DNA from 2 places in the Gracilibacillus salinarum genome. Region 2 is predicted to be linked to the other one. Evidence: a T-box and tRNA genes for the amino acid it is inferred to sense, from the RefSeq annotation. Region 2 holds a T-box; the other holds one or more tRNA genes.

Region 1 (12,415 bases), 1.9 Mb from region 2:
CTTGTAAAAGGTGTTCCTATAATCCTTAGAAAGGAGGTGATCCAGCCGCACCTTCCGATACGGCTACCTTGTTACGACTTCACCCCAATCATTGGCCCCACCTTCGGCGGCTGGCTCCAAAGGTTACCCCACCGACTTCGGGTGTTGCCAACTCTCGTGGTGTGACGGGCGGTGTGTACAAGGCCCGGGAACGTATTCACCGTGGCATGCTGATCCACGATTACTAGCGATTCCGGCTTCATGCAGGCGAGTTGCAGCCTGCAATCCGAACTGAGAATGGTTTTATGGGATTTGCTTGACCTCGCGGTTTCGCTGCCCTCTGTACCATCCATTGTAGCACGTGTGTAGCCCAGGTCATAAGGGGCATGATGATTTGACGTCATCCCCACCTTCCTCCGGTTTGTCACCGGCAGTCACCTTAGAGTGCCCAACTTAATGCTGGCAACTAAGATCAAGGGTTGCGCTCGTTGCGGGACTTAACCCAACATCTCACGACACGAGCTGACGACAACCATGCACCACCTGTCATTCGGTCCCCGAAGGGAACTCCCTATCTCTAGGGACATCCGAAGATGTCAAGACCTGGTAAGGTTCTTCGCGTTGCTTCGAATTAAACCACATGCTCCACCGCTTGTGCGGGCCCCCGTCAATTCTTTTGAGTTTCAGCCTTGCGGCCGTACTCCCCAGGCGGAGTGCTTAATGCGTTAACTGCAGCACTAAGGGGCGGAAACCCCCTAACACCTAGCACTCATCGTTTACGGCGTGGACTACCAGGGTATCTAATCCTGTTCGCTCCCCACGCTTTCGCACCTCAGCGTCAGTTACAGACCAGAGAGTCGCCTTCGCCACTGGTGTTCCTCCACATATCTACGCATTTCACCGCTACACGTGGAATTCCACTCTCCTCTTCTGCACTCAAGTTCCCCAGTTTCCAATGACCGCTTGCGGTTGAGCCGCAAGATTTCACATCAGACTTAAGAAACCGCCTACGCGCGCTTTACGCCCAATAATTCCGGACAACGCTTGCCCCCTACGTATTACCGCGGCTGCTGGCACGTAGTTAGCCGGGGCTTCCTCGATAGGTACCGTCAAGGTGCCGCCCTATTTGAACGGCACTTGTTCTTCCCTAACAACAGAACTTTACGATCCGAAAACCTTCTTCGTTCACGCGGCGTTGCTCCGTCAGACTTTCGTCCATTGCGGAAGATTCCCTACTGCTGCCTCCCGTAGGAGTCTGGGCCGTGTCTCAGTCCCAGTGTGGCCGATCACCCTCTCAGGTCGGCTACGCATCGTTGCCTTGGTGAGCCGTTACCTCACCAACTAGCTAATGCGCCGCGGGCCCATCTGTAAGTGATAGCCAAAGGCCATCTTTCAACATTCCTTCATGCGAAGCAATGTGTTATCCGGTATTAGCCCCGGTTTCCCGGGGTTATCCCAGTCTTACAGGCAGGTTGCCCACGTGTTACTCACCCGTCCGCCGCTCGTTCCACTAACGTCCTCCCGAAGGATTCAGTTAGCTTCCCGCGCTCGACTTGCATGTATTAGGCACGCCGCCAGCGTTCGTCCTGAGCCAAGATCAAACTCTCAATAAAGTTGACTTGCGCTCGCTTCTATAAGCTAGCTTGTTTATTAATTCATACTGGTTGTTTTGTTCAGTTTTCAAAGATCAAATGTATAAAAATGGTGGAGCCTAGCGGGATCGAACCGCTGACCTCCTGCGTGCAAAGCAGGCGCTCTCCCAGCTGAGCTAAGGCCCCACAAAATAATGTCATTAATGGTCGGGAAGACAGGATTTGAACCTGCGACCCCTTGGTCCCAAACCAAGTGCTCTACCAAGCTGAGCTACTTCCCGATAATGGCGCGCCCGAGAGGAGTCGAACCCCTAACCTCTTGATCCGTAGTCAAACGCTCTATCCAATTGAGCTACGGGCGCTATACGTGGTGCCGAGGGCCGGACTCGAACCGGCACGGTGGAAACCCACCGCAGGATTTTAAGTCCTGTGCGTCTGCCAATTCCGCCACCCCGGCAAGGAAATACATTTTAATCACCTGGCAAACTAGCGATTAAAAATCCTGGAGCGGAAGACGGGATTCGAACCCGCGACCCCCACCTTGGCAAGGTGGTGTTCTACCACTGAACTACTTCCGCATAAATATAAAGTTATTGTATGGTGCGGGTGGAGGGACTTGAACCCCCACGTCGAGAGACACTAGATCCTAAGTCTAGCGCGTCTGCCAATTCCGCCACACCCGCATAAATAAATGGTGAGCCATGGAGGATTCGAACCTCCGACCCTCTGATTAAAAGTCAGATGCTCTGCCAGCTGAGCTAATGGCTCTAAGATGAGTGGTGCCGGCCAGAGGACTTGAACCCCCAACCTACTGATTACAAGTCAGTTGCTCTACCAATTGAGCTAGACCGGCTAATGGTGGAGGATGCAGGGCTCGAACCTGCGACCCCTTGCTTGTAAGGCAAGTGCTCTCCCAGCTGAGCTAATCCTCCTATGTATGCCTGGCAACGTCCTACTCTTGCAGGGGCGCGAGCCCCAACTACCATGGGCGCTGAAGAGCTTAACTGCTGTGTTCGGCATGGGAACAGGTGTGACCTCTTCGCTATCGCTACCAGACTCTTTTTTCAAGGACAAGATACATTATAACTCACAATGCATGTTAAATGCAAGAGTTTTTTGTATTTTTTTATATACCCTGAAAACTAGATAAGATATTGACATCAACAACACCGTTGAAACATGTTATATAGATAAGTCCTCGATCTATTAGTATTCGTCAGCTTCACATGTCACCATGCTTCCACCTCGAACCTATCAACCTCATCGTCTCTGAGGGATCTTACTCACTTATGTGATGGGAAGTCTCATCTTGAGGGGGGCTTCATGCTTAGATGCTTTCAGCACTTATCCCTTCCACACGTAGCTACCCAGCGATGCTCTTGGCAGAACAACTGGTGCACCAGCGGTGTGTCCATCCCGGTCCTCTCGTACTAAGGACAGCTCCTCTCAAACTTCCAACGCCCACGACGGATAGGGACCGAACTGTCTCACGACGTTCTGAACCCAGCTCGCGTACCGCTTTAATGGGCGAACAGCCCAACCCTTGGGACCGACTACAGCCCCAGGATGCGATGAGCCGACATCGAGGTGCCAAACCTCCCCGTCGATGTGGACTCTTGGGGGAGATAAGCCTGTTATCCCCGGGGTAGCTTTTATCCGTTGAGCGACGGCCCTTCCATTCGGTACCGCCGGATCACTAAGCCCGACTTTCGTCCCTGCTCGACTTGTAGGTCTCGCAGTCAAGCTCCCTTCTGCCTTTGCACTCTGCGAATGATTTCCAACCATTCTGAGGGAACCTTTGGGCGCCTCCGTTACATTTTAGGAGGCGACCGCCCCAGTCAAACTGCCCACCTGACACTGTCTCCGAACCGGATCACGGTTCTGGGTTAGAAGGTCAATACAGCCAGGGTGGTATCCCACCGGCGCCTCCACGTAAGCTAGCGCTCACGTTTCTCAGGCTCCCACCTATCCTGTACAAGCTGTACCAACATTCAATATCAGGCTACAGTAAAGCTCCACGGGGTCTTTCCGTCCTGTCGCGGGTAATGCGCATCTTCACGCATAGTATAATTTCACCGGGTCTCTCGTTGAGACAGTGCCCAAGTCGTTGCACCTTTCGTGCGGGTCGGAACTTACCCGACAAGGAATTTCGCTACCTTAGGACCGTTATAGTTACGGCCGCCGTTTACTGGGGCTTCGGTTCAACGCTTCGCTAATGCTAACGCATCCCCTTAACCTTCCAGCACCGGGCAGGTGTCAGCCCCTATACTTCGCCTTACGGCTTCGCAGAGACCTGTGTTTTTGCTAAACAGTCGCTTGGGCCTTTTCACTGCGGCTTCTCGCAAAAGAAGCACCCCTTCTCCCGAAGTTACGGGGTCATTTTGCCGAGTTCCTTAACGAGAGTTCTCCCGATCACCTTAGGATTCTCTCCTCGCCTACCTGTGTCGGTTTGCGGTACGGGCACCCTTTTCCTTGCTAGAGGCTTTTCTTGGCAGCGTGAAATCCGGAACTTCGGTACTATATTTCCCTCCTGATCACAGCTTGTGATTGCCAGACGGATTTGCCTATCTGACTCACTTACTGCTTCAACGCACACATCCAATGGTGCGCATTCCTTATCCTTCTGCGTCCCCCCATCACTCAAAACGGAATTGGGTGGTACAGGAATATCAACCTGTTGTCCATCGCCTACGCCTTTCGGCCTCGGCTTAGGCCCCGACTAACCCTGAGCGGACGAGCCTTCCTCAGGAAACCTTAGGCATTCGGTGAAGAAGATTCTCACTTCTTTTTCGCTACTCATACCGGCATTCTCACTTCTATGCGCTCCACCAGTCCTCACGGTCTGACTTCACTGCACTTAGAACGCTCTCCTACCATTGATCGCAGATCAATCCGTAGCTTCGGTGATACGTTTAGCCCCGGTATATTTTCGGCGCAGCGTCACTCGACCAGTGAGCTATTACGCACTCTTTAAATGATGGCTGCTTCTAAGCCAACATCCTGGTTGTCTGTGCAACGCCACATCCTTTTCCACTTAACGTATACTTTGGGACCTTAGCTGACGGTCTGGGCTGTTTCCCTTTCGACTATGAACCTTATCACCCATAGTCTGACTCCCAAGGTAATATGATTGGCATTCGGAGTTTGACTGAATTCGGTAACCCGGTAAGGGCCCCTAGTCCAATCAGTGCTCTACCTCCAACATACATGCCTTGAGGCTAGCCCTAAAGCTATTTCGGAGAGAACCAGCTATCTCCGTGTTCGATTGGCATTTCACCCCTACCCACACCTCATCCCCGCACTTTTCAACGTGCGTGGGTTCGGGCCTCCAGTCAGTGTTACCTGACCTTCACCCTGGACATGGGTAGATCACACGGTTTCGGGTCTACGACCACCTACTAAAACGCCCTATTCAGACTCGCTTTCGCTGCGGCTCCGTGTCTTCCACTTAACCTTGCAGGGGATCGTAACTCGCCGGTCCATTCTACAAAAGGTACGCCGTCACCCATAAAAGGGCTCCGACTACTTGTAGGCACACGGTTTCAGGTACTATTTCACTCCCCTCCCGGGGTGCTTTTCACCTTTCCCTCACGGTACTGGTTCACTATCGGTCACTAGGGAGTATTTAGCCTTGGGAGATGGTCCTCCCGGATTCCGACGGAATTTCACGTGTTCCGCCGTACTCAGGATCCACTCCGGAGGAAATACATTTTCGACTACAGGATTGTTACCTTCTGTGATAGGCCTTTCCAGACCACTTCGTCTAATGTATTTCTTTGTAACTCCAAAGGAGTGTCCTACAACCCCAAAAAGCAAGCTTTTTGGTTTGGGCTAATTCCGTTTCGCTCGCCGCTACTCGGGAAATCGCGTTTGCTTTCTCTTCCTCCGGGTACTGAGATGTTTCAGTTCCCCGGGTCTGCCTCATTTATCCTATGGATTCAGATAAATGTTCTACTCCATGACGAGCAGAGGGTTTCCCCATTCGGAAATTCTCGGATCAACGCCTACGTACGGCTCCCCGAGACATATCGGTGTTTGTCCCGTCCTTCATCGGCTCCTAGTGCCAAGGCATCCACCGTGCGCCCTTCTTCACTTAACTATACTTACTTTACTTCAATGAAAAAGTCGTTGGTTATTGTTTGATGTCTTGTCATCAGTTTCGTTTCCACAGCTGACCAGCAGTTGCTTCCACGTCCTGATTATTCTTATCTAGTTTTCAAGGTACAAGTTCAAGAGAGAATTGATCTCTCAAAACTGAACCAAACAACCAAGTATGATTTTGTCACCTTGTAAAAGGTGTTCCTATAATCCTTAGAAAGGAGGTGATCCAGCCGCACCTTCCGATACGGCTACCTTGTTACGACTTCACCCCAATCATTGGCCCCACCTTCGGCGGCTGGCTCCAAAGGTTACCCCACCGACTTCGGGTGTTGCCAACTCTCGTGGTGTGACGGGCGGTGTGTACAAGGCCCGGGAACGTATTCACCGTGGCATGCTGATCCACGATTACTAGCGATTCCGGCTTCATGCAGGCGAGTTGCAGCCTGCAATCCGAACTGAGAATGGTTTTATGGGATTTGCTTGACCTCGCGGTTTCGCTGCCCTCTGTACCATCCATTGTAGCACGTGTGTAGCCCAGGTCATAAGGGGCATGATGATTTGACGTCATCCCCACCTTCCTCCGGTTTGTCACCGGCAGTCACCTTAGAGTGCCCAACTTAATGCTGGCAACTAAGATCAAGGGTTGCGCTCGTTGCGGGACTTAACCCAACATCTCACGACACGAGCTGACGACAACCATGCACCACCTGTCATTCGGTCCCCGAAGGGAACTCCCTATCTCTAGGGACATCCGAAGATGTCAAGACCTGGTAAGGTTCTTCGCGTTGCTTCGAATTAAACCACATGCTCCACCGCTTGTGCGGGCCCCCGTCAATTCTTTTGAGTTTCAGCCTTGCGGCCGTACTCCCCAGGCGGAGTGCTTAATGCGTTAACTGCAGCACTAAGGGGCGGAAACCCCCTAACACCTAGCACTCATCGTTTACGGCGTGGACTACCAGGGTATCTAATCCTGTTCGCTCCCCACGCTTTCGCACCTCAGCGTCAGTTACAGACCAGAGAGTCGCCTTCGCCACTGGTGTTCCTCCACATATCTACGCATTTCACCGCTACACGTGGAATTCCACTCTCCTCTTCTGCACTCAAGTTCCCCAGTTTCCAATGACCGCTTGCGGTTGAGCCGCAAGATTTCACATCAGACTTAAGAAACCGCCTACGCGCGCTTTACGCCCAATAATTCCGGACAACGCTTGCCCCCTACGTATTACCGCGGCTGCTGGCACGTAGTTAGCCGGGGCTTCCTCGATAGGTACCGTCAAGGTGCCGCCCTATTTGAACGGCACTTGTTCTTCCCTAACAACAGAACTTTACGATCCGAAAACCTTCTTCGTTCACGCGGCGTTGCTCCGTCAGACTTTCGTCCATTGCGGAAGATTCCCTACTGCTGCCTCCCGTAGGAGTCTGGGCCGTGTCTCAGTCCCAGTGTGGCCGATCACCCTCTCAGGTCGGCTACGCATCGTTGCCTTGGTGAGCCGTTACCTCACCAACTAGCTAATGCGCCGCGGGCCCATCTGTAAGTGATAGCCAAAGGCCATCTTTCAACATTCCTTCATGCGAAGCAATGTGTTATCCGGTATTAGCCCCGGTTTCCCGGGGTTATCCCAGTCTTACAGGCAGGTTGCCCACGTGTTACTCACCCGTCCGCCGCTCGTTCCACTAACGTCCTCCCGAAGGATTCAGTTAGCTTCCCGCGCTCGACTTGCATGTATTAGGCACGCCGCCAGCGTTCGTCCTGAGCCAAGATCAAACTCTCAATAAAGTTGACTTGCGCTCGCTTCTATAAGCTAGCTTGTTTATTAATTCATACTGGTTGTTTTGTTCAGTTTTCAAAGATCAAAATGTTTCGCTGTTCTTTCGACAGCTTTAATATTGTATCATCTCTCAAAATCAATGTCAACAACTTTTTTGAAAGTTGTTTAGGAGATGAAATTGTTTCGCTTTTTTGCGACAACTTTTATATCATATCAACTTTTGAAGTTGATGTCAACAACTTTTTTAATGTTTCTATTAGAAGTTGTTAGAGATAAAATTGTTCTGTCGTTTTCAGCGACGTTTAATAATATACCATATCTATTTAAAATGTGTCAATATAGTTTTATAACTTTTTTAATTTATATTCATTATAGCTTTATACACCATTCAAACCCAGACTGGTAGTAATGAAAAACCCTCCTAGTATATAGGAGGGCTTTTCTTATTTGTTACGCATTTGCGGGAAGAGTAAAACATCTCTAATAGAAGGAGAATTCGTCAAAAGCATCACTAACCGATCAATACCGATTCCTAATCCACCTGTTGGCGGCATACCGTATTCTAATGCTTCTAAGAAATCTTCATCCATTTCATGTGCTTCATCATTACCTTGTTCTTTCTCTTTTACTTGTGCTTCAAATCGTTCTCTTTGGTCAACTGGATCATTTAATTCAGAGAACGCATTCGCGTGTTCTCTTCCAACAATGAACAGTTCAAATCTGTCTGTAAAACGATCATCCTCTTTATTCTTTTTAGCAAGAGGAGATATAGCTACCGGGTGACCATACACAAAGGTTGGCTGTATGAGCTTGTCTTCTACTTTTTGTTCAAAGAACTCATTCACAATGTGTCCATATGTCATGGTATCTTCAATATCTACACCATGTTCCTTTGCAAGTGCTTTGGCTTCGTCATCCGTCATTTGCTTCCAGAAATCAACACCCGTATATTCTTTAATTGCATCTACCATATGGAGTCTTGTCCAGCTTGGCTCAAGATTAATTTCTTCTTCTCCATACATAATTGTAGCAGAACCTGTTACTTCTTTCGCAATATGGGCTACCATATTTTCTACCAATTCCATGATATCATGATAGTCAGCATATGCTTCATAGAGTTCGATCATCGTGAATTCTGGATTATGTCGAGTTGAAACACCCTCATTACGGAATACACGGCCAATTTCATAGACTTTCTCCATCCCACCGACAATTAATCGTTTCAGATGTAATTCAATCGCGATACGCATATACAATGGAATATCCAGTGCGTTGTGATGTGTTTCGAACGGACGTGCAGATGCACCACCAGCAATACCATGCATCATTGGCGTTTCTACTTCTAAGAATCCTCTGTCGTCTAAATAACGGCGCATAGATTGAATAATTTTACTTCGAAGTATAAAGGTATTCTTGCTGTCCATGTTCGTAATAAGATCTAAGTAGCGTTGACGATATCGTTGTTCAACGTCTTTTAACCCGTGAAACTTTTCAGGAAGTGGGCGCAGTGATTTTGTCAGCATGGTGAATTGGTTTGCTTTAACAGAAAGTTCCCCTACATTTGTTTTAAAAACCGTTCCTGTAACACCTACGATATCTCCCAGATCCGCTGTTTTAAATATTTCATAGGCTTCTTCTCCGATTCTATCCTTACGTACGTATAATTGGATCTGACCACTTAAATCCTGAATATGAGAGAAACCGGCTTTCCCTTTTCCTCGCTTCGTCATAATACGTCCAGCGACAGTTGTTTCTATTCCCTTTTCTTCTAATTCTTCCTTAGAGAACTGATCATAATTCTCTTTTAATTCGTCCGCTAAATGTGATCGAACGAATTTATCACCAAAGGGATCAATTCCTTGTTCACGGTAACTGTGCATCTTTTCCAAGCGGACACGCATATGTTCGTTAAGTTCTTCGCTCATAATTTTCACCTCAAAAAGTATGGTATATGTTATATATCAAAAAACTGCCAGCAACATACTGGCAGTATCACATTCATGATTAGTATAGAAAAGGAATGCCTGTGTGTCAATGTTTACATTCTCAAGGAACTTGCATTTGCGCGCTATTTTTGCCACATAATTATCCTATCATTGTTTCCTGTTTTTATTGACCCTGTTTACAATAATTACGTATACTGCGTTCCTGTTAGTCCTTTACATTCTAATCAATGCGTCTCATTACCGGAAGCCCCATCATCTCTTTAATAAAATAGACGCTTGGAGCATAAACCAGTAATCTTAATATGACCTATGTTCCACCTGCTTGGTTTCCTCAAAATCTGTGGTATTAGGTTGCAATTCTTCCAAGGAAACATGTAAATGTTCTGCGATCAGTTCTAATTTTTGTGTAGTAGGCATTTTTGTCCCTCGTTCCAATTCTCCCAATTGCGATACAGAGATGCCTAGTTCATCTGCTAATCTCACTTGTGTATAGCCTTTTAATTTTCGAAAGGCTTTGATTCTCTTACCCCATTTGTTTGTCGCCATCTGACTACCCCTTCTTTATCTTGTACAGGTAATGTTGTTAATAGTTCCGATATCGTTTGATCGAAATAGGTGATATACAAGTACGGGCGAATATCTGCTAATGGTATTAAAACGAACGCTCTTTCTTGTAAGCGTGGGTGTGGCAATACAAGCCGATCTGTCTCCATCTCCACTTGATCATAAATGAGAATATCAAGGTCGATCGTTCTTGGTCCCCATCTTATCTCACGTCTTCGTCCCAGTTTTCTCTCTATCCGCTGACATACATCTAATAGTATTGTCGGCTCAAGTTCTGTTTCAATTTCCAATACCATATTAAGAAATTGCCCTTGTTCCACGAAACCAACTGGATCAGTTTCGTAAATAGGCGATTGATGTGTTACTTGAATCTTATCATGGTTTGCTAATAATTGAATAGCTTTATTTAGATAAGAAACTCGCGGTTGAATGTTAGATCCTAACGCAACATATGCCTTCATTGTTAACGGTTCTCCCGGTAAATTTCGATTGCCACTGAATCATAGTGACCTGGTATTGGCGGATCAGGCTTAATCACCTTAACCGTGCATGCATGCAAAGATGCAAAATGTTTGAACAACTCAATAGAAAGATCTTCAGCTACTTTCTCCACCAGGTTTTGCGCAGGCCCTTCTACAACATCCTTGGTAACTTGATAGACAAGACCGTAATCAATAGAGTATTGCAGGTCATCTGTCTCCCCCGCCTTTTTCAGATCTCTCTCTAATATTAAGTCAACCTGAAAACGTTGACCGAGTTTTTTTTCCTCAGGGAATACTCCATGAAAACCGAAAAATGACATTTTATTAAGATATATTTTATCCATTGTGATCGACACCTTTCCCTAGTAGCTTGTCCATCATTTTGACCATTCTTGCATGCAGCCTCACATTGTGGACCCGGACAATCTCACACCCTTTAGTCATGCCGAAACACACTGTTGCCCCGGTACCTTCATCACGTTGATCTACCGGTAAGTCTAATGTTTTGGCAACAACAGATTTACGAGAAGTTCCCAACAATACAGGGTAGTCTAATTCTCGTAATCGGTCCATTTCCTGCATCACTTGAATGTTCTCCTCATATGTTTTGGCAAAGCCAATTCCTGGGTCGAGTATAATCCTGTCTTCTTGTACACCTGCCTCCAACGCTATCTCAATGCTTTCTGCTAAGTCAGATAGCACATCATCCATCAGAGATGTGTAAGAAGGCTGAAAACGATTATGCATTAACACAATAGGTACATCAAGCTCGGCCGCAACTCGAGCAATCTCAGGCTCTTTCTTCGCGCCCCATATATCATTAATAATCGACGCTCCAGCTTCAATTGCTTTTCGCGCAACATTGGCCTTCCAGGTGTCAACTGAAATCGGAATCTTCAACTCATTCGATAAAGCCTGAATAACAGGAATTATCCTTTCTATTTCCTCCGCTTCAGAAACCGGTGTGTGACCAGGCCGTGTTGATTCACCACCAACATCAATTATATCCGCACCATCTGCTTCCAGCGCTATTGCCTGTTGAACTGCCTCTTTAACCGTAGCATAACTGCCGCCATCAGAGAATGAATCCGGCGTTATATTAAGGATCCCCATTATTAATGTTTTATCTGAATAATAAAAGGTTTTTTGTTTTGTCCGTAATTCTTTTTTCATGATAACCCGCCCTTACGAAGCAATGTAAAAAAATCTATTCATAACAAAGTATTATAGCATATTTATGTATAAAAAGTTGAGACCCTAACCGAAAAATATTAGCGACTAAAAAGCCACATCCACTAATCCATGACCTTTTTCGTAAGAGAAGATATATTAAATATGATATTTCTTGTCTTTCATCTTATCTCTTAAAGCGGTACGTTCGTTTGTGATTTTTCGAATTCGATTAAACGTTACAAAAGAGTTAACTAAGCATTACTAACCAAATATCCATATTGAGATATTTAATGTGCTGGGATACCGCTTCGGCCAACCACTTCGCGTCCTGCGGGGCACGGCTGAAGCTAACTTTGTGAAGAAAAGCACTTCACAAAGTGGATCTTCAGCGCCTGCCTGTCCCGCGGGAGTCTACGTGGTTGGCCTACGCTGATGTATAGCTCCACAATTTATGCGACAGCTAGGATATGAAGCACTCTATGCACGATTTACACCATAATTGATGAAATACATTGCCTAGCATGGCTGCTTTTTGCTGTTCCATACGTTGTAGCACTTCCCTCAAGCGTAGAAAATAGGCGGAGACTTCTCATGCCTCACCGCGAACTTATCTGTGACTGTGTCTGCCTGTATTGCTTCGAATTGGGCTTCCTCGGCACAAGGCAGCAGAGATGCTGTTCAAGTAGTAGCTTAGCTGATGCCGTGCCCACAGGTTGCGGAGCCTATTTCCGGAGCTTTGCAACACGAATAAAATATTTCAAAATGACCGTTTTGCCATACAGCCTTAGCTAACATAATCCAAATTAACT
Region 2 (12,415 bases):
TCCTTTACATCGATAGGGAACGTGCTTTGTCTCATGGCAACCTTCACAAACAAAGAGCTTAAATCCTTTTTTCATATCCCCACAGTCTCTAAATTTTTCTACCTCCTTGATCACGACAGGGCGGATTCTATCTCCATACGTTTCCTTGAAGGTTTCCCAATGTTGATGATCATCAAATAGCATTTCTTTTAGTATATTTGTCTCCATACAAACACCTTATCACAGTTCAAAATCCTTTGATACCGCGGATTATATACTCCCTCTTTATTCTAACGAAATCTCTTGTTTCCTCTGTTTAGCTTAGGATTTCAGTTTATTCAAGAAGAATCTTTTCCCTTTTTATGGATATAGAGAACGTTTTTTGTGTAGAAGGGTGCAGTTAATAAGCCATACTTCTCTTTTGAGAAATAATGGTAATTATTGATATGATCGCACCTATATTCCCACACTACTCATGGCGACAAACCCTCCCACATCTCACAGCGTCATTGCGCATACATTCCTTCGTTCGGTCTATCCATGAAGTGGGCTCGGCGATGCTTTCTTGCAGGGTCATAGCCCGTTTGTATAAAAACTTGCCGGTTGCTCCGTGCTTCTTTTTTGGGAAATTTCATTCAACATAAACGTCTAATTAAGCTTCACTTCGTACAGGTGACATCGTTATATCTTTAGGCTACTTGCTGTAAGCGAAAATGCGGAATATCATGCAACATCTTTTCGGGACTAAATGGCACTTTTTTCGTTCCAACTGTAAATAATATGCGAATCAACTTACAACATAGTGCTATCATGGATTGCTTTTTCTTCAACGAATTTTCTTTCCTGGTCGTAAAATAACCATATAATGCTTTAAATGCAGGGTTATGATTAATTAAAGGCAACACGACTTTAAACAATAGGGATCGTAATTTAGGACATCCCCTCTTCGTAATCACGGTTTGGCCTTTATATTTACCTGACGTAGCTAACTTTAAGTTTAACCCCGCTAACTTAATGATCTGTTCAGGATGAGTATACTTGTTTAGATCCCCGGTTTCTGCTAGGAATGAGGCAACGGTTACCTCGCCTATTCCGTTTATATCGGTCATTTCTTTCACACCAGGAATCGGTCTAATTAATTCTTTTACCATGTCCAACACTTCATTTATTTTTTGATGGAGGAGGGCATATTGATCCATCAAGGTGTGGATTTTCACCCTCGCCCTCTTTCTTCCTTCTTTAATCCCAACGGATTCACTTGATACTTCTTTTAGATGGCGGATCTTTTTCAATCCAATTCCGCGTTTCACTTCTTTGCGTATTTCTAGTAGAAGGTGTTCTTCATCCATTTTGGCTACCTCTTCAGGGAATAAACCTAGTTTTAATAGTTGAATCGATGCTTTCCCTTCCCAATTCGCAAAGACTTTCGTATATTCTGGATAAAACCGATCCAACCATTGATGAACACGCCCTTGAACAGCTTGAAGATCTTTCATTAACTGCTCATACATATTCATCCCTTCCCGAAGATCTGCATAAATGGCTTCCGGTAAGTGAGGATCAGCGTATCGTCCATCTTGAATCAAGCGCGAAATCACTCGAGCGTCTTTTACATCATTCTTCGTTGGCGAATTATCATCCAGCTCTTTTGACTTCTTCACGTGTGCCGGATTAACCACCACTACTTTATATTGTTTTTCCACTAACCAATAGGCGAGTGGCAGCCAATAGTGGCCGGTAGGTTCCATACCGATGATCCAATCACTTTTATTGTGCTGTCCCGCTAACTCATTTCTCCAACACTCGAATCGTTGAAAGCCTTCCAAACTATTGTCAAAGTACAGCACTTTTCCAAATTGTATGCCTCGGTAATCTTGAGCGCGAGCAACATGCCTTTCTTTGGCTATATCCACTCCAATAATTAGAGTTTGTTCAGACAGTTGTAATATCTTTTCATTTTGTTTATAATGCATGATAGTCCTCCTTGGTTTATTTAAGGGTCCTTTTTGCTGATCAGCTCTGGACACCTCGTATCATACCAAGAGGGCTTTTTTTATTCAATCCTCATTTTGCTTTATTACAGGAATGCTTTCTTTACTCATAAAAAAGTTGCGCAGAAGTACTTGATCAGATATTAAAAAGAACGACTGCTTCTAGTTTCAGCAGTCGTTCTTTTTGTGTTAATTTGCAACAATATTAACTAATTTGCCAGGTACAACAATTACCTTTCTTACAGTCTTACCTTCAATTCGTTCCTTAATTGCTACGTCTTCCAATGCTTTCTGTTCAATTTCATCTTTTGATGCGTTCTTATCCACCATTATTTTCGCTCTTACTTTCCCCATGATCTGAATGACAATTTCGACTTCGTTTTCAACTAATTTAGCTTCGTCATATGTTGGCCATTGCGCATAAGCCAACGTCTCTTGATGTCCTAACAACTGCCATAATTCTTCTGATAAATGAGGAGCAACAGGAGATAACAGTTTCACTAATCCTTCCACATAGCTACGTGGAATCTCATCAACCTTATATGCTTCGTTGACTAAAACCATCATTTGAGAAATACCTGTATTAAAACGTAAATCCTCAAAGTTTTGTGTCACAGTTTTTACCGTTTCATGATAGAACTTTTCTAAAGCATCCGTTCTATCCACCTCTGTTATTTTATCAGAAAGCGTGTTATTGTCTGTAACAAACAAACGCCATACGCGATCTAAAAAGCGTCGGGCACCATCTAACCCGTTTGTACTCCAGGCCACAGATGCGTCTAGTGGTCCCATAAACATTTCGTACAGTCTAAGTGTATCTGCTCCATGTGATTGGACGATTTCATCAGGGTTTACAACATTACCTTTTGATTTACTCATCTTCTCATTGTTTTCCCCTAAAATCATACCTTGGTTATACAGCTTATGAAACGGCTCTTTCGTAGGTACTACTCCGATATCATAAAGGAATTTATGCCAGAAACGAGCATACAGCAAGTGTAATACCGCATGTTCTGCTCCACCGATGTAAACATCAACAGGCAACCATTCTTTGAGCGTTTCATAATCTGCAAGCTGTTCAGTATTATGAGGATCGACATAACGCAAGAAATACCAGCAGCTACCAGCCCATTGCGGCATTGTATTTGTCTCACGACGACCTTTCATCCCTGTTTCAGTATCAACCACATTAACCCACTCATCAATGTTAGCTAATGGTGATTCACCAGTTCCAGACGGTTTTATTTCACTAGTTTTTGGTAATACAATTGGTAATTCATCTTCAGAAACTGCCGACATAGAACCATCTTCCCAATGGATAATCGGAATTGGTTCTCCCCAGTAACGTTGACGACTAAACAACCAATCACGAAGACGGTAGGTTACTTTACGATTACCTACATTCTTATCTTCCAACCAGTCGATTGCTCTGCTAATAGCATCTTCTTTATTCAATCCATCTAAAAACCCGGAATTAATATGTTTACCATCCCCTGTGAAGGCTTCTGTTTCTACATTTCCTCCTTCTAAAACAGGAATAATATCTAAATCAAATTTCTTAGCAAACTCAAAATCACGTTCATCGTGAGCAGGAACCGCCATAATCGCACCCGACCCATATGTCATAAGTACATAATCTGCTACCCAAATCGGTAATTTATTGCCGTTTATTGGATTGATCGCATATGCACCCGTAAATACACCTGACTTATCCTTGGCAAGGTCCGTTCTTTCTAAATCACTCTTTGTTTTCACCTTATCGATATATCCCGTTACTTCTTGTTGTTGCTCAGCGGAGACAATTTTATCTACTAATGGGTGTTCAGGAGCGAGAACTGCATAAGTAGCACCGAATAGTGTATCAGGTCTCGTAGTAAAAACGGTAAAATCTCCTGGATAATCCGCAATTTCAAAGGTAACTTCTGCCCCTTCTGAACGGCCAATCCAATTTCTTTGCATATCTTTAATGCTTTCCGGCCAGTCCAAGTCATCTAGGTCTTCTAAAAGACGATCTGCATAAGCGGTGATTTTCAACATCCATTGTTTCATCGGTTTTCGTTCGACAGGATGACCACCACGTTCACTTTTACCATCAATAACCTCTTCGTTAGCTAGTACAGTCCCTAGTGCCGGGCACCAGTTTACCGGAACTTCGTCCACATAAGCTAAACCTTTTTCATACAGTTTTAAGAATATCCATTGCGTCCATTTATAGTATCCAGGATCTGTCGTATTCACTTCACGATCCCAATCGTAGGAAAAGCCTAACTCTTGAATTTGACGGCGAAACGTTTGAATATTTTGCTCCGTAAAAACTGCCGGGTCATTCCCCGTATCCAACGCATACTGTTCAGCAGGTAAGCCAAATGCATCCCAACCAATTGGATGCAGCACTTCAAAACCTTGCATACGTTTCATTCTTGATAAAATATCAGTCGCTGTGTAGCCTTCAGGGTGCCCAACATGTAATCCCGCCCCTGACGGATACGGAAACATATCCAGCGCATAAAACTTATCTTTATTTGATTGCGTGTTGGTCGCAAAAGTTTTATTGTTAATCCAATAATTGCGCCATTTCTCTTCTATTTTGTTATGGTCAAATGACATTTCCTACTTCCTCCTTAAACAGTTAACTAAAACGCGATCATATGTTCTAAAACGCAAAAAAATCTCCCTTATCCCAAAATGGGACGAGAGAGATTCCCGCGGTACCACCCAACATTAGTGTTGTTAAACACTCACTTAACATCCTTAACGCGGATTACGACAAAAGCTACTATGCCTTCACTTTTGTAACATCTGAGGCGAGTTCACAAAAGAACAGGAATGGCTCGCACCTACCGCCATCTCTCTTAACCTGTTTCTTCTATTACTATTCCTCTTCATCGTTCATTCATATATATGAGTACGTTTGTTTTGTCTACTATACTTTCTGATAGTTTAAAGAAATGTCTGAAATTTGTCAAGAAAGTCTCGCTCACACATCTTTATCATCATAATATTGAATGTCTAATCAGATCAAAAAACTTCTACTGTGTCTGCACTAATGTGCTGTACTACCAAAAAAAGCACCCAATGGATGCTTTTTAAACAGTTTGTTTGTCCTTATTTTTCTTGATTTGTTTACTCCGTAATTGACCACATGCTGCATCAATATCTGTACCATGTTCTACACGGACACCGCAATTAATTCCGTTCTCTAGCAACACTTGATAGAAATCCAAAATAGCCTTTTTCTCACTTCTGTCATATTGGTTATGTTCATCGACAGGATTATACGGAATCAGATTGACATAGGATAAGTGACGTTTGTTTTTTAATAACTTCACTAGTTGCTGCGCTTCTTCTTTATGGTCATTCACATCTTTAAGCAATATATACTCAAATGTAATTCGCCTGTTCGTTTTCTCTAAATAATAGTCGATGGCAGGCATCAATTTCTCAAGTGGAAATGCTTTATTGATTTTCATAATTCTTGTACGCAACTCATTGTTCGGAGCATGAAGTGACAAAGCAAGGTTTACTTGCAAATTCTCATCAGCAAAGTCATAAATCCGCTTCGCCAGACCACTGGTGGATACTGTAATATGTCGAGCACCGATCGATAATCCCTGTTTGTCATTTACGATATGCAGAAAATCCATTGTATTATCATAATTATCAAACGGTTCTCCTATCCCCATTACAACAATATGACTAACACGCTCTTCTTTACCTTTGGTATCCAAGTGTTTCTGTACGTTCATTATCTGCTCAACAATTTCACCTGAAGACAAATCACGATTCTTTGTCAGCAATCCACTCGCACAAAATGAACAACCGATATTACAACCTACCTGTGTTGTCACACAAACGGAATAGCCGTAGTTAAACTTCATTAATACCGTCTCAATCAAGTTTCCATCTGTCAATTTAAACAGAAACTTAATCGTACCGTCTTTTGACTCCTGTTTGATTTCTTGTTCTAACGTCCCCATCGAAAAATTCTCTTCTAACACTAATTGACAGTCTCTATTTAAATTGTACATTTCTTCAAATGTATCGACTCTTTTCTTATATAACCAATCCCAGACTTGCTTTGCACGGAATTTCTTCTGTCCATGTTCTACCAGCCATTCTTGTAATCGATCAAAAGTCAACGAGTAAATGGAGCTTTTCATTACAATCCCTCATTTCATGTTAGCTCTTGTTTCCATCATAACATCATACTAAAAATAATAGGCATTGGCAAGATGATTTATACAGCTACAGGGAATTGATTTTTTAAGATACACCTTGAGACATACTGCCAGTTCCAATCCTCGCCTTATTAAAAGGAAAAAATTACGATTTTGTGAAACATAGACTTGCATTTTAATATTACGCTTGCTATAATTGCCTTAGCTATTTTGTTCGATGACACCTTCAAGTATCGTAACGTTAAGTTTTCGTTTTGGGGCAAGAGCAAGAATAGTAATACATTTGTGTGAACGGTTCACACTAGGAGGAAATTAATATGGTACAAGGTACAGTAAAATGGTTCAACGCTGACAAAGGTTTTGGATTTATCGAAGTAGAAGGACAAGACGATGTATTCGTACACTTCTCTGCTATCCAAGGCGAAGGCTTTAAAACACTTGAAGAAGGTCAAAGTGTAACTTTCGATATCGAAGAAGGTAACCGTGGACCACAAGCTGCTAACGTAGTTAAAAACTAATTATGTAGCTAATACAAAAAAGCACCGATGCAATGCATCGGTGCTTTTTTCTTTATGTTGATGTTTCTATTGTATGCCAATCATTAAATTGTTTAAAATCTGCCTGATAGTTTAAATGCTGTCGATTGAATTTAGTCGGACTATCCAAACCAGCGACGGCCGCCAGGTCAAATAATCCTTGCCGAAGTGTCACTAAATAATTACATACACGGTATTTCTTTTCATCAATGATTAAGGCTTTTTGTAAAGATTCATCAGTAGTTGCTACTCCTACTGGACAAGTATTTTTGTGGCATACTTGCGACATAATACAACCTACACTGATCATAAATCCTCTTGCGATATTAATAAGATCTGCACCAAGACAAAGTGCCATTGCAATTTTGTCAGGCGTTATTAATTTGCCCGATGCTATTATTTTTGTCCGGTGTCTCAACTGATGCCTTGTCAGACAATCATCGACCATAGGTATCGCTGCAAACGCAGGTAATCCTACTGAATAGGCAAGTGCATAAAAAGAAGCTCCTGTTCCTCCTTCACCGCCATCGATCGTAATAAAGTCAGGCACAATATCTGTTTCTTTCATTGCCTGCACAAGCTGTTCCACTTCTTTCTGATTACCGACGACAATTTTGATACCTACCGGTTTTCCTCCTGTTTCTCGAAGTTGTTGCAGAAATGAAAGTAGTTCTTCCGGATTACTAATTCCAGGAAAGCGATTCGGACTATTAATATCTTTCCCCACTTCCACCTTACGAATTTCGGCAATTTCTTCTGTTATTTTATCACCGTCAACATGTCCTCCGCGCGTTTTAGCACCTTGCCCTAATTTAAGTTCAAATGCTTTTATTTGTTCCGTATTAGCATGATGCTTGAATTCCTCCCAAGAGAAATGACCATCGTGGTCTCGCACACCAAACAATCCAGGACTAATTTGCATAATAATATCAACATTCCCTTTTAGATGGTAAGGGGAAACACTTCCTTCACCTGTATTCATCCACGTACCGCCAGCCATTCCTAAACCTTCTGACAATGCCGTAATAGCATGCTCGCCAAGTGATCCATAGCTCATGGCAGATTGACCGATTATCCCTTTTAGCCAAAATGGTTGGCGAACCGTGTGTTTGCCAAGTACAACCATATCTTCATCAGCCAAGTATGCTGGATTTATTTCGATCTCTTGCGACTGTTCCTTTCTGCTGAATAAATTCTCCTCACTAATCTCATATACTTTTGTTGTAATAGTAGGTTCCTGTGTTATTTTCATTTCCTCTTCCAAGCTCGGGAACATATGATTCACAAGATAGTAACCATCTTGATCAAAATCTCTTTCCGCTCCATAGCCCATTAAACTCGTTTGATATTTCCCCGCTTTACTGACGTATTCAAATTGTTTTCTATTAAATGGCTTTCCTTCCCTGTCATTGTTGAACAGGTACTGTCTTAATTCAGGTCCCATCTTCTCCAGGATATAGCGCATTTTCCCGAGAATAGGATAATTTTGCAAGACAGAATGTTCCTCTTGTTTCTTATCATGTAAATATAACCGGATTAACATGACAGCAGGAATAGCAATTATGATAATGAAGAGGCAAATTAATATAATCGTAAGTACAGTTTTCAATTTTTTTCACTTCCATTCAAATAAGATATGGCAGATAAACAATCAACACAATAAACACCCAAATAATATCTACAAAATGCCAATAATAACCGATAATTATCTGCTTTTCCTTGTATAAACCTGAAGGTAATTTCTTTTGCTTCCACTGGATAAACAGCTGTAACATCCACCCTAAACCAAACATTACGTGTGCAGCATGCAGTCCAACCAGCACATAGAAGGAGGCTAAAAACACATTGCTGTCTAGTTGATAGCCCTCTGTCCAATATTTATAAAACTCACCAATCTCCACTATTAAGAAAGCTAAGCCTAATAATACTGTCAGCGACCAGCCTATATAAAAATGCCTACTCTGTTTCTTTCTAAATTGCGTTTCAGCAAAGTACAATGTAGCACTGCTGGACAGTAGAAAGATACTGGAAAGCACCACTGTTTTTATTTCAAACACCTCTTCAGGTTTTGGCCCAGTGGATCCTGGCGTATAGATAAAATAAGTAGCAAATAGCATCACAAACATTGTGACATCAATTATGAGATATAAAAAGAAACCAATTCGTTTATCCTGGAACAATTCCTTATTATCATCTCTGTTCATTTCTTTGAATACCTGTTTACGTTTGTCCTTCCATGACAAGATAATGATCACAGCTAATGTCGCTGCTGCTGTCAGAATAGCTGGATAAAACCAGTGATAAATCATGGAGAGACTGAAGACAAAAAGCATCCCTGCCAGTAACGGGGGAATCATGGTTCCTGATGAGACAGGACTTGGACGCATCTGATCAGCTTGAAATAATGGTTTGTTATTGATTTTACTCTCCCATAGCGGATCAATTGCAGACACAACTGGTGGTGGATCAAATATTTTTTCAGTAGGCGGTGATGGAACTGTCCACTCCAACGTTCGTCCATCCCAGCAATCAGCTTGTACGTTTTTCTCAGATTGATAGGTTTTATAAATATTCCAGACAAAAAACAACATGCCTATTCCCATCAAGAATGCACCGATTGTACTGATGAAATTAAATATAAACAGTCCATCTTCCTCTGTATAAGTGAAGACTCGACGTGGCATCCCTTGCAATCCAGAGAAATGCATCGGGAAAAAAGTTAAATGAAAACCGATCACAAATAACCAAAAATGCCATTTTCCTAATGTCTCATTTAATTTTTTGCCGGTAATTTTAGGATACCAATAATAAATGCCAGCAAAAATCCCGAGAATAGTAGCGCCTAGAATAGTATAGTGAAAGTGCCCTACTACAAAATAGCTGTCATGAAACTGAAAATCCGCTGCTGGAACTGCTAGCATTACACCAGTCACCCCACCCATCACAAAGGACGGGATAAAGCCAATAGCAAATAACATGGGCACAGTAAATTGAATCCTTCCATTTCTCATTGTAAATAACCAGTTAAATACTTTAATACCCGTGGGTACTGCAATTAACATTGTTGTAATCGCAAAGAAAGTATTTACCATTGGTCCCAGTCCTACTGTGAACATGTGATGAACCCAGACCATAAATCCTAAAAACCCTATTAAAATAATAGAGAGAACCATGGACGAATAGCCAAAAATCTGTTTTTTTGAAAATGTCGATATAACGTCCGAAAATATTCCAAAAGCAGGAAGAGCCAATACATATACTTCCGGATGACCAAAAATCCAAAACAAATGCTGCCAATATAGAGGATAACCTTCATCAGATCCGAAGAAGCTTGTACCAAACATTCGGTCAAACATCAATAAATAGAGCGCAACAGATAATGCACTAAAAGCGATAATAATTAACGCAGATGTCACAAAAGTCGCCCACGTAAATAATGGCATACGAAGCATTTTCATCCCCGGAGCCCTTAACCTTAAGATGGTAACCATCATATTAACGGCAGTTAACAGTGTACCTATACCTGAAATTTGCAGACTGAATATGTAGAAACTGTTACCAGCTCCAGGAGTAAATTCAGTAACACTTAAGGGTGCATATGCTGTCCACCCTGCATTAGGAGGTGAAGCAAAGAAAAAAGATAAATTAAAAAGTACCGCCCCACTAAAAAAAAGCCAGAAGCTTAAGGAATTCATCACCGGAAAAGCTAAATCACTAGCACCGATTTGAAGCGGTATCACAACATTCATTAAGCCAATTAACAAAGGCATTGCCACAAAAAAGATCATAATAGTACCATGCGTGGTAAAAAGCCCATTGTATTTATCACCTTGAAAAACCCAAAAGTTCATCTCAGGAGCTATTAATTGCGTTCGTATTAATAAAGCGTCGATCCCGCCTCGCAAAAAGAAAATAACACCACTAAGCAAATACATCATCCCAATTTTCCGATGATTCGTAGTCGTTACATAGCCCCATATCATACCCCATTTTCTCTTTTTTGTAAGGTAGTAAAGTATACATGCAAAACCGATAATGGAGAACGCCCATGCAGCGATCACATCTGATTGTTGATATAAAGATTGCCCAGCGATTTCCATACTATGCCAATACCTTCCTTCTTTATTATGGTTTATGAAGACTCTGCAAAATTCTGAAATTCATCTTCCGGCATTACTTCTGTCGTAAACGTCATTAGTGTATGATTTGTACCGCAATATTCAGCACATTTCCCTCTATAACTTCCTGGCTTCATATTAGTTAACACCAGTGTATTTTCCTGATCAGGTCGAACATCTACTTTCCCACCGAGCGAGGGAACCCAAAATGAATGAATAACGTCTTCTGAACGCAAGTGAAAAACTACTGTTTCCTCTGCAGGCAGATATAATTCATTCACAGTTTTCATTCCATTTTGATACGTAAATTGCCATTCATATCTTTTAGCTGTTACTTCGATATGAACGGCATCTTTATATTGTCCGTCCTGCACATCACCATTGGGAGACTGATTAAAGGTTACAATAACCGTTGGCACAGCCAAGATGATTAGTAATAGGACAGGAAGAATCGTCCAGGTTAACTCCAGTTTTCGATTACCTTCCTCTTGCTTCGGGATTTCATAGGATACTTTTTCTTCGCGATACTTGGAAACGAAACGGAACATCATAACAAATACAATGATCAAAACCAGAAGCATAAGCAGAAAGCTGAAGTAAATCAGATTACTTTGCGCCTCTGCTGTATCACTTTGTGGATTTAAAACGCGAATGTCACAGCCACTTACTAATAGACTGGTAATGAACAAAAGATAAGTACAGCTTTTCATTTCATTACTCCTCTTTAAAATAATCGCTTCAGTACTGTTTTTAATGAAGGCATATCCAAATCTCCTTCACGTTCGACAAGCTTTTTCCACAGATGTTTGGAATAACCCTTTGCTTGATTCCAATCAATTTTTCCTGGTAATGGAGCACGATCTTCAATTTCCACATCAATAATGGTTGGTACTTGATTTTCTTTTGACGCTGCGAGCGCAGACCGCAGTTCGTCTTGAGTACTTGCTCTATAACCTTTTCCACCACAAATGTCAGCAAATGCGGCATAATTCATCGGTTCAATATCTGTCTGATACGGAATATTACCGATTAGCTCTTGCTCGTATTTGATCATACCGATTTTTTCATTGTTTAGTACAAGAACTGTAATAGGTAACTGGTATTTGACAGCCGTCAGAAAATCTTGCATGACCATCGAAAATCCGCCATCTCCACATATTGCCCACACCTGTTTTTCAGGTTCTGATAATTTTGCAGATATAGCACCAGGCAATCCACATCCCATGGTAGCCAACCAGCTTGAAATAACAAACTGTTGATTAGTCATCCTAAGGAATCGTGCAGACCATGAAGTGACATTTCCTACATCAACAGAAAGAATGGCATCATCTTCCACAAAATCGTGTAATTGGTGAATAACTTGAGGACCTTGCAATGTTTTTCCTTCTTTGTCAGCGACAATTCCATCTAAATGCTTCCACCAATTAGCCATATTCTCTTGGCAAGCTTCTAAAAATGAACGATTCTCTGTATAAAAAAGTTGCTCATTAAACCTTGCCAATATTTCTTTAGAAGATCCTACAAGCCCTACATCAGTTGGATACCATTTTCCAATTTTACTTGGATCAATATCGATTTGGATAGCTGATACATCATCTGGTAGAAACTCACGG

The links. A T-box is a leader RNA that pairs with one kind of tRNA and senses whether it is charged. The one in region 2 lies ahead of leuS (leucine--tRNA ligase), so its partner is inferred to be a tRNA-Leu.
Region 1: it has a tRNA-Leu gene. The T-box ahead of leuS (leucine--tRNA ligase) is inferred to sense a tRNA for this amino acid. The anticodon was not compared.

What each region holds. Positions count from the first base shown of each region.
Region 1 is NZ_CP095071.1:3,035,777-3,048,191, reverse strand. It holds rRNA gene MUN87_RS14175 (16S ribosomal RNA) at 30-1,592, opposite strand; tRNA gene MUN87_RS14170 (tRNA-Ala) at 1,682-1,757, opposite strand; tRNA gene MUN87_RS14165 (tRNA-Pro) at 1,776-1,852, opposite strand; tRNA gene MUN87_RS14160 (tRNA-Arg) at 1,857-1,933, opposite strand; tRNA gene MUN87_RS14155 (tRNA-Leu) at 1,940-2,028, opposite strand; tRNA gene MUN87_RS14150 (tRNA-Gly) at 2,075-2,149, opposite strand; tRNA gene MUN87_RS14145 (tRNA-Leu) at 2,170-2,254, opposite strand; tRNA gene MUN87_RS14140 (tRNA-Lys) at 2,264-2,339, opposite strand; tRNA gene MUN87_RS14135 (tRNA-Thr) at 2,349-2,424, opposite strand; tRNA gene MUN87_RS14130 (tRNA-Val) at 2,428-2,503, opposite strand; rRNA gene rrf (5S ribosomal RNA) at 2,511-2,627, opposite strand; rRNA gene MUN87_RS14120 (23S ribosomal RNA) at 2,758-5,670, opposite strand; rRNA gene MUN87_RS14115 (16S ribosomal RNA) at 5,887-7,449, opposite strand; gene lysS (lysine--tRNA ligase) at 7,885-9,366, opposite strand; gene MUN87_RS14105 (helix-turn-helix domain-containing protein) at 9,685-9,933, opposite strand; gene folK (2-amino-4-hydroxy-6-hydroxymethyldihydropteridine diphosphokinase) at 9,885-10,412, opposite strand; gene folB (dihydroneopterin aldolase) at 10,415-10,777, opposite strand; gene folP (dihydropteroate synthase) at 10,770-11,606, opposite strand.
Region 2 is NZ_CP095071.1:1,112,987-1,125,401, forward strand. It holds gene MUN87_RS05510 (IS91 family transposase) at 1-207, opposite strand, end outside; gene MUN87_RS05515 (IS110 family RNA-guided transposase) at 669-1,952, opposite strand; gene leuS (leucine--tRNA ligase) at 2,160-4,577, opposite strand; T-box leader at 4,654-4,865, opposite strand; gene rlmN (dual-specificity RNA methyltransferase RlmN) at 5,057-6,130, opposite strand; gene MUN87_RS05530 (cold-shock protein) at 6,466-6,666, shown strand; gene MUN87_RS05535 (FMN-binding glutamate synthase family protein) at 6,719-8,293, opposite strand; gene MUN87_RS05540 (cbb3-type cytochrome c oxidase subunit I) at 8,310-10,784, opposite strand; gene coxB (cytochrome c oxidase subunit II) at 10,817-11,512, opposite strand; gene MUN87_RS05550 (pyruvate oxidase) at 11,527-12,415, opposite strand, start outside.